Regions from separate parts of the Hydrogenophaga sp. L310 genome, predicted to be linked through region 3. Evidence: predicted binding sites of a transcription regulator. Region 3 holds the regulator's gene; each other region holds the start of a gene.
What was found. Region 3 encodes FNR, which switches genes on or off when oxygen is low (the NO sensors DNR and NnrR bind a similar motif). Its sites were predicted from a motif close to TTGATNNNNATCAA; they were not measured.

Region 1 (2,199 bases), on a different contig from region 3:
CGGCGCAGGGCGAGAGCAGTGCCCCCGACCCTGGCTCCGCCAGGCCCCCCGAGGGGGTGCAGCCGTACTTGGGGCGGCCCGGCGAACGGCTGATTCAATGGGCACCGCTGGCCCTGCTGGCCTTCGCCGACGAAGCCAAGCCCGGCGCGGCCGCTGCGCTGGCCGGGCTGCGGGCCCAGGGCCTGCGGCTCTTCATGGTCTCGGGCGACAACCGCGGCGCCGCGCTGGCCATGGCCCACACGCTGGGCCTGCGGGCCGACGAAGGCGAGGTGATCGCCGAGGTGCTGCCGGGCGACAAGGCGGCGGTGGTTCAGCGCCTGAAGCTGGGCGAACGCGAACCGCCGCCGGGCCTGGTGGCGCTGGCGGCGGTGGAGGGTGGCACGCCGCCCGCATTGTTGGCGAGGGAAAGCGGTGACCCCGCCGCCGGGCCGCCCCAAGGCGGGGTCAGCCCCCTCGGGGGGCAGCGACCCGCGCCAGCGGTGGAGCCCCGGATGAACGCCGCAGGCGGGCAGACGCATGGGGGCCATCACACCGTGGCGATGGTCGGCGATGGCGTGAACGACGCGCCGGCGCTCGCAGCGGCCGATGTCGGCATGGCCATGAGCCACAGCCAGGGTGGCAGTTCCGACGTGGCGATGCACGCTGCGGGCATCACGCTGATGCGCGGCGACCCGATGCTGGTGGCCGCCGCGCTCGACATCTCGCGCCGCACCGTGAGCAAGATCCGGCAGAACCTGTTCTGGGCCTTCGCTTACAACGCCGCCGGCATTCCGCTGGCCGCGCTGGGTTACCTGAGCCCGGTGCTGGCGGGTGCGGCGATGGCGATGAGTTCGGTGAGCGTGGTCAGCAACGCCCTGTTGCTCAAGCGCTGGAAGCCGCCAGTGCAGCGGTGAAACGCCGTGGGGTGGGCGGCTGTGCGTCGCCTGCCGTCCGGGCGCTGCTACTTGGTGGTCAGGGTTGATTTGCGTCAATCTGGTTCGCGCCGTGTTCGGTGATAGTCTTGGGGCGAGTTAACCGACCGCTGGGTTGGTTTTGATCCCTGAGGAGACAAACACCATGAATCACGAAGCCCTGCGGGTCATCCGCGACGAACACGCCTCGCTGGCGGCGATGCTGCAATCGCTGATGCAGATGGTCCGGCGCGGTCCCGATCCCGAAGGCACCGGCCAGACCGAGCTGTTTTTTGACGTGTTGCGGGCGATGCTGTTCTACATCGACGAGTTTCCCGAGAAGCACCACCACCCCAAGGAATCGGACCTGCTGTTTCCCCGCGTGGCGCGCGTGGCGCCGCACACCATGGCCGCCATTGACCAGCTCGAGCGCGACCACATGCAGGGTGAATTGCGTGTGCGCGAACTCATGCATTTGCTGATGGCCTGGGAACTGCTGGGCGAAACCCGGCGCCAGGCGTTCGAGGACGAGGTGACCCGCTATGTGGATTTCTACCTGGAGCACATGCGGCTGGAAGAGTCGGTGATCCTGCCGGAAGCCGAAAAGAGCCTGACCGACGCCGACTGGCACGCGCTCAACGCCGCGTTCGCCACCAACCAGGACCCCCTGAACAGCCGCGTACCGCGCGACCCGCAGTTCGACCGCCTGTTCACCCGCATCGTGATGCGTGCACCCGCGCCGGTGGGCCTGGGTCAGGGCTGATCGCCGTTCTCCGGGGCGTGGTGGCGGTACCGCCACCGGTGAAACAGCGTAACGTGGTGTGCGAGGGCGGTGGTTTGACGGCTGAGGATGAACACCAGAGTGGTGTTTGCGTGACCAGGGTCAATGCCCGCCGCGGTCCGATCGGGGATGCTGGGAACTGTCCAGTACCAGTTCCCGCCAGATGCGGGCTCGCCATGTCACATCCTGTCCTGCTTCCTCGCTTCGACGCATCCCATGAGCTCTCACGGCAGTTGCACACCCTGGTGCAATGGTTTCAGCGGGTGCCCGACACCCGGGGACAGGGTGGGCACGCCGCTTTTTTCGACGTCCTGCGGGCGGGGCTGGTCGACGTCTGTGCCGCGATCCCCGAGCAGCGGCCGGGCGCCGATGCCTTGGTCATGCTGGCCGTTGCCCAACTGGAGCGCCAGCCCCTGCAAAACGATCCACTGGTCTCCGATCTGCTGCCATTGTTGCGGGCCCACGGCTTTCTGGACGGCGAGCGTCGCACCCAGCTGACGGCGACGCTGCGGCGGCTGTTGGACCGGC
Region 2 (2,199 bases), on a different contig from region 3:
TGGCGGCCTTCGATCTTGATCGCGCGCACGCCCATCTGCAGCAGCTGCGGCAGCAGCGAAAGCGTGTTGAGGCTGGTGGGCTCTTCGATCGCGTAGTAGCTCGTGTCGTCCTCGACGTCGAAACGCCCCTTGCACAGCGTGGGGTAACCCGCGCTCTCGCCGGTGGCGTAGCGGTCGATCAGCACGCCGTTCAGGCGCGACTCCAGGCCCTTCGGGGTTTCCTGCCAGCGCACCGCCTTGGCGGGTGAACACACGCCGTGCGTGTTGGGCGATTCGCCGGTCACGTAGGACGAGAGCGCGCAGCGCCCTTCGACCATCACGCACAGGCTGCCGAAGCCGAACACCTCGATCTCCACCGGCGTCTTCTGCACCACCTGGCGAACCTGATCGAGCGAGAGCACGCGCGGCAGCACGGCACGCGAAATGCCGAACTCGCGGTGGTAGAGGTTGATCGCTTCGGGGTTGGTGGCCGAACCCTGCACCGAGAGGTGCAGCCGCAGCTGCGGGTGGCGCTGCGTGGCGTAGCGCATGAGGCCCGGGTCGGCCAGGATCACCGCGTCCACGCCCAGGTTCACCGCCTTGTCCATCGCCTCGCGCCAGCGCTCCGGCTGCGCGGCCTGGGGGTAGGTGTTGAGCGCCATGAACACCTGGCAGCCGCGCGCATGCGCATAGGCCACGCCGGTCGCGATGGCCGCGTCGTCGAAGTTCAGGCCGGCGAAGTTGCGCGCGTTGGTCGCGTCGCGCAGGCCCAGGTAGACGCAGTTGGCGCCGTGGTCCACCGCGGCCTTGAGCGCGGGCAGGCTGCCGGCCGGGCAGACCAGGTCCAGGGTGTGGGGGTTCTCTAGCGTGTGGTCAAGGGCCATGGAAGGGACGGTCATGAAGGCGGCACCGCGGACAGTCCGGTGCCAGGCGGGCGCGAAGGTATCAGCGGCCCGGGGCCCGGACGTTGACCTGGGTCAAGGGGCTCATGGCTTGATCTGGCGCAAGTCAGGCGCAACCACAGGCCGATCCGCAGCCCGTCTGCACCTGGGCCTCGAACTGCGGGAACAGCACGTTGTTTTCCAGGTGGATGTGGTTGATCAGGTCGTCGGACAGCTGCGCAATGCCGGCGTACAGGGCGCGCCAGGTGTTGCACGCGCCGCGCGGCGGGTTGGCGTCGTCGGTGAGGGCCATCAGGCGTTCGAGCTGCGCGCCGTGGCCGGTGTGGTCGTCGCGCATGGTCTGGATCGGCCCGCTGTCTGCACCCTGGCCACCCGCTCGCAGCAAAGGGAACAGCACCTGTTCTTCCAGCGCCATGTGGCCCAGCAGTTCGGCCTCCATGGTCTCCAGCAATTCGGCCAGTCCGACCGGCACATCCGGATTTTCGCGGTGCACGGCCTCCACGCGACGGGCCATGCGGATCAACTCGGGCAGTTGCTCGCGGTGCACCGCGTGGTAACGCGTGAGGATGTGGTCGACCAGCGCCTCGGGCGATTCGGTGGCGGGCAGTTCGTCCGGACGCTCCAGTTCCGCGAGTTCGGCCAGCACCGCGTCCAGCGGCAGGCCCTTGCTGGCGCAGGCCTGTTGCAGCGCCACCTGGCCGCCGCAGCAGAAATCGAGCTTGAGGCGGCGGAACACCGCGGTCGATCCCGGCAGGTTGACGGCGATCTGGCCAATGGCCTGCTGGGCGCGGTCGGTGGTGGGGATGGCAACGGTGGCGGCGTGGTTCATGGGGCTTCCTTAAATATTCACAGTGAATGCATGTATTAAAAGATAAAATTCAGACGAGGTGAATATTTCCTCAGAACGACACGGGGTATCCGGAAGAACGATGCCCCGCCGCCAGGAGATCTCGGCATGCGACTGACCCACTGGAGCGACTACAGCCTGCGGGTGCTGATGTACTGTGCCGCCTGCGCGCAACGCGTGAAGCCCGCCACCATCAGCGAGATCGCCGAGGCCCATGGCATCTCGCGCAGCCACCTGACCAAGATCGTGATGACGCTCTCCAGCATGGGCCTGCTGGAGACCACGCGCGGTCGTGGCGGCGGTCTGCGCCTGCTCAAGCCGGCGCAGGCGATCGTGCTGGGCGACGTGATCCGCCAGACCGAGACAGACTTCACCCTGGTTGAATGTTTCGACAGCGAGCACAACACTTGCCGGCTCGACGGCTATTGCCGCCTCAAGGGCGCGCTGCGGCAGGCGATGGACAGCTACCTC
Region 3 (2,199 bases):
CTTGCGCGCAGTGTCCACCAGCGCGAACACCTGTTCAGCGGGTTGCACGCGGTGCACCGCTTTCTGAACGGCAGGGTCGAAATCCTGGACACCAAAACTGAGACGGTTGAAGCCCAGTCTCGCCAAGGTCTGAAGCCGCTGGTCGGTCACGGTCCGGGGATCCACCTCGATCGAGTACTCGCCACCCGGCACCAACTTGAAGTTGCGCCGGATCATCGTCATGAGATCCTCAAGCTCTGCATCGGACAGAAAGGTAGGCGTGCCGCCACCCAGGTGCAACTGGGACACGCTGTGCCCCTTCCCAAAATGCTGGACCTGCAACTCCACCTCACGTGACAGGTAGCGCAGGTATTCGGCCGCCCGTTCGTGGTGTTTGGTGATGACCTTGTTGCAGGCGCAGTAATAGCAGACCGACTCGCAGAACGGAATGTGTACGTAGATGCTGAGCGGAAGGGCCAACGAGCCGGCTCTGCGCTGCTCCAGCGCTTGTATATAGTCGCCCTCGGTGAACGCTTCCACAAAGCGGTCAGCTGTCGGGTACGACGTGTACCGCGGACCGGGAACATCGAATCGCTTGAGCAATTCATCGGAAATGGCGTGACTCACAAACTGTTCTCCAATGCTGAGCCCCGAATGTGCACCAGGCTCGCAGATCCTCCCTTGATCTTGATCAAGCCCCGGTGTGTTCGCAAGCCATCGCTCCCACGAAGGGCCTGGCGCGCGGTCATTTCCTCGACACAAGTCCCAGCTATGCGTTAAGCTCACCACCGATTTCCGGATAATTTATGGACGCACAAAGCATCAAAGTCGCCTGTTCGAGCTGCAACCTGCGAGAATTGTGTCTACCCATGGGTCTCAACCCAGACGAAATGGACAAGCTCGACAATGTCATTTCGGCGCGGCGACGCATCAAACGCGGGTCGGCACTTTTCAGTACGGGTGACCGGTTCACCTCGCTTTACGCGGTGCGTTCCGGCTTCTTCAAAACCTGTGTCACCACGGCCGATGGCAGGGATCAAGTGACCGGCTTCCAGATGACCGGAGAGATCATCGGCCTGGATGGCATCGTGAGCGACCGCCATTCCTGCGATGCCATCGCACTGGAAGATGCTGAAGTCTGTGTGATGCCGTTTGATCAAGTCGAGGAACTCTCCCGAGAGTTCACCACCCTTCAACACCATGTGCACAAGATCATGAGCCGCGAAATTGTGCGCGACCACAGTGTCATGCTGCTGCTTGGCAGCATGCGCGCAGAAGAACGCCTCGCGGCGTTCCTGCTGAACTTGGTTCAGCGCCTGCACGCCCGCGGCTTCTCCCAGTCCGAGCTGATTCTCCGCATGACACGCGAAGAAATTGGTAGCTACCTGGGCATGAAGCTGGAGACGGTGAGCCGCACTTTTTCCAAGTTCGTGGACGAAGGCATCATCGAGGTCAAACAGCGTTACGTCCACATCAAAAACACCGAAGGGCTCAAGCTGATCGTGCCCCCCCCGACCGGTCACTGAACCCAACATCTGTCCCAACAGGAAGCCTCAGCTGGAAACACTCCGCTGGGGTTTTTTATTTTGGAGATCTGCAGGAGCGTTCAGGAACAAGATTCATTCTTGGCACAATCCCGCGGCCGCTGATCCGGCGGGACAGGACACCGGTTCACTTCAAAAGGTGACATGGACAGCAAAGAGGTGAGTGCACTCGACACCATGGCCACGATCCAGAAGGTGAAAAATGCCAGCGTGTAGACCGCTGGACGAGACAACTCCAGAGGAGCCCCAAACCAGTGAAGATCACTCGGATCGATCATGGCAAACACGATCATCTCCAGAACCGCCGCCACCAAAAATGCGGGCCACGCAATCCACATCCATCGTTGAGCCGTCATTCCTGTTTCTCCTCGGGTGTTGTTGTGATCGATTCCGGGCATAACCGGTGCATAGTCGTTCAGGCCATGGCTTGGGATAGTCGCAGCACGCGCTATTACTTCGTCGGTGGCACCACAGGGGAGGCTGCGTGGTTCCGAGCCTGGTGAGCCGGTTGAAGTTGAATCAGCGCTTCGGCACGAGCTTGTCCGTCCAGCATCTGGGCCGCCTTCAGGTCGCGCTCAAAGTCGGCCTTGTTGAGCACCGGGTCTGCGCCCTTCACTGCAATGACGGCCGTGATGATGGCGGCCACAACAACCACCAATGGCCCCCCCACCACCAG
Region 4 (2,199 bases), on a different contig from region 3:
TGTTGCCACCGGTGCGCGAGGCCTGGCTGGCCTGGTTCCAGACCATGCCGGACACCCCCTGCATCGCCATCTGCTCCACCAGCCAGGGGGATGCCGTGTGCAAGGGCTGCGGCCGCACCTTTGACGAAGTGCAGCGCTGGACCGGGATGACGCCGGGCGAAAAGCGCGCGAGCTGGCGGCGCATCACGCTGGAAGGCACCGCCTGGCGCTTCAACCGCTACGCCGAGCGGGCGATGGAACAGCCTTCAGGCTGGTAGGGTGTAGTTCGCCTGCGTCATGTTGTCGACGCCGCAGTTCACCGTGACGATCCAGTCGAGGAACTCCTGCACCGCGGCGCCCGCGATGGGTGCGCCGTGCTGCGGCACGATCATGTGGATCGGCAGCGTGCGTGCCATGTTGGCCCACAGGCGCAGCACCTTGTTGCAGACCATGTAGCGGCGGTGGAAACCCTCCATGCGCGGCAGGTGGGGGGCCAGCGAGGTGATGGGTTGGGCGGCGTCGGCCGAGGTGCCCAGCGACACACCGAGGTCGCCCGAGAAGAGGATGCGGCTCACCGGATCCCAGAACTGGAAATTGCCCTCGGCGTGCATGAAGTGCGCCGGCAATGCCACCAGCTCGGACCGGCCGAGCGGAATGCGCATGCCCGGGTCGGGGATGCCGATGATGCGCCCCGCGGTCTTGCCCGGCTTGCAGAAATGCGGCGCGAAACGTTCCCACAGGGTCGAGATGTAGAGCGTGGCCTGGGTGCTGGTCATCCAGCGGTCGAGCGAGGCGATGATGTCCGGGTCGGCGTGCGACGCCAGAATCTCGGTCAGTTTGCTGGGCTGGAAGTAGCGCCCGATGGTCAGCAGCAGCTCGTTGTAGGCCACGTTGCCGCCCGGGTCGATGATGGCGCCCTGCTGGCCATCGATCACCAGGAACTGGTTGGCCTGCACCGCTTCACCGCCCTCGTCGCTCAGGTGCGCGAACATCAGGCACACATGGCCGTCTTGGTTGAACAATTCAATGGCCATGGGGATGGTTGTGGGTTCTTCTGAAGGCGCGATGCATGCGCGGGACGGTGGGCGCTGCCATCATGAATGCTGGTTGCGCCACATCAACTGGTCGGTGCACTTTGCCAGCAAAGCCGCATGTTCAAGCCAACAGGCCACACAAACAGGTCACAAAAACAGATCGGTCCGAGAATTATGTCACGCCATTTCGGGGCAGCCGGGGCTGCCCGGGCCGTCCGGGCGGGGCACAGGGATCAGACGCGCTGCGCCAGTTCCGTGGCTTTGCCGACGTAGCTGCCCGGCGTCATGGCCAGCAGGCGGTCCTTCTCGGCCTGCGGGATGTCCAGGCTGCGGATCAGCGCGTGCAGGGCCTCGGCGGTCACGGTCTTGCCGCGGGTGACTTCCTTGAGCTTTTCATAGGCACCGGCCACGCCGAACCGCCGCATCACGGTCTGGATCGGCTCGGCCAGCACTTCCCACGACGCGTCGAGATCGGCGGCCAGCGCTTCTTCGTTGAGTTCCAGCTTGCCCAGGCCCACGCCCATAGAGTGGTAGGCCAGCACGGCGTAGCCCAGCGCCACGCCCATGTTGCGCAGCACGGTGGAGTCGGTCAGGTCGCGCTGCCAGCGGGAAATCGGCAGCTTTTCGGACAGGTGCTTGAGCAGGGCGTTGGCCAGGCCCAGGTTGCCTTCGGCGTTCTCGAAGTCGATCGGGTTGACCTTGTGCGGCATGGTCGAGCTGCCGATCTCGCCGGCTTTCAGGCGCTGCTTGAAATAGCCCACGCTCACGTAGCCCCAGATGTCGCGCGCCAGGTCGATCAGGATGGTGTTGGTGCGCGCGACCGCGTCGAACAGCTCGGCCATGTAGTCGTGGGGTTCGATCTGGATCGAATACGGCTGGAAGCTCAGGCCCAGGCCCAGCGGCTCGGGCGCTTCGATGACCTGGCGGCTGAAGGCTTCCCAGTCGAAATCGGGCCAGGCGGACAGGTGGGCGTTGTAGTTGCCCACGGCGCCGTTCATCTTGCCCATGAGCTTGACGCTGGCGATCTTCTCGCGCGCCGCGACCAGGCGCACCACGACGTTGGCGATCTCCTTGCCCACCGTGGTGGGGCTGGCGGTCTGGCCGTGGGTGCGGCTGAGCATGGGCACGGCGGCGAAGGCGTGCGCCATCTCGCGCAGCCGGGTGATCACGCCGTCCAGCGCGGGCA

Region 1: AC0GNO_RS14975 (hemerythrin domain-containing protein) is a predicted target of FNR. The motif match lies at 958-971, and genes of this name have one in related genera.
Region 2: ubiU (ubiquinone anaerobic biosynthesis protein UbiU) is a predicted target of FNR. The motif match lies at 947-960, and genes of this name have one in related genera.
Region 4: AC0GNO_RS16875 (oxygen-binding di-iron domain-containing protein) is a predicted target of FNR. The motif match lies at 1,087-1,100, and genes of this name have one in related genera.

Annotation. Positions count from the first base shown of each region.
Region 1 covers NZ_JBVPZA010000008.1:168,673-170,871, reverse strand. Annotated here, with positions in the region: gene AC0GNO_RS14980 (heavy metal translocating P-type ATPase) at 1-893, shown strand, start outside; gene AC0GNO_RS14975 (hemerythrin domain-containing protein) at 1,057-1,653, shown strand; gene AC0GNO_RS14970 (hypothetical protein) at 1,905-2,199, shown strand, end outside.
Region 2 covers NZ_JBVPZA010000010.1:28,592-30,790, reverse strand. Annotated here, with positions in the region: gene ubiU (ubiquinone anaerobic biosynthesis protein UbiU) at 1-878, opposite strand, end outside; gene ytfE (iron-sulfur cluster repair protein YtfE) at 988-1,710, opposite strand; gene AC0GNO_RS16480 (Rrf2 family transcriptional regulator) at 1,837-2,199, shown strand, end outside.
Region 3 covers NZ_JBVPZA010000001.1:41,607-43,805, reverse strand. Annotated here, with positions in the region: gene hemN (oxygen-independent coproporphyrinogen III oxidase) at 1-606, opposite strand, end outside; gene fnr (fumarate/nitrate reduction transcriptional regulator Fnr) at 786-1,505, shown strand; gene AC0GNO_RS00200 (hypothetical protein) at 1,586-1,879, opposite strand; gene AC0GNO_RS00195 (nitrogen fixation protein FixH) at 1,975-2,199, opposite strand, start outside.
Region 4 covers NZ_JBVPZA010000010.1:105,185-107,383, reverse strand. Annotated here, with positions in the region: gene AC0GNO_RS16880 (DUF3717 domain-containing protein) at 1-257, shown strand, start outside; gene AC0GNO_RS16875 (oxygen-binding di-iron domain-containing protein) at 246-1,013, opposite strand; gene purB (adenylosuccinate lyase) at 1,247-2,199, opposite strand, start outside.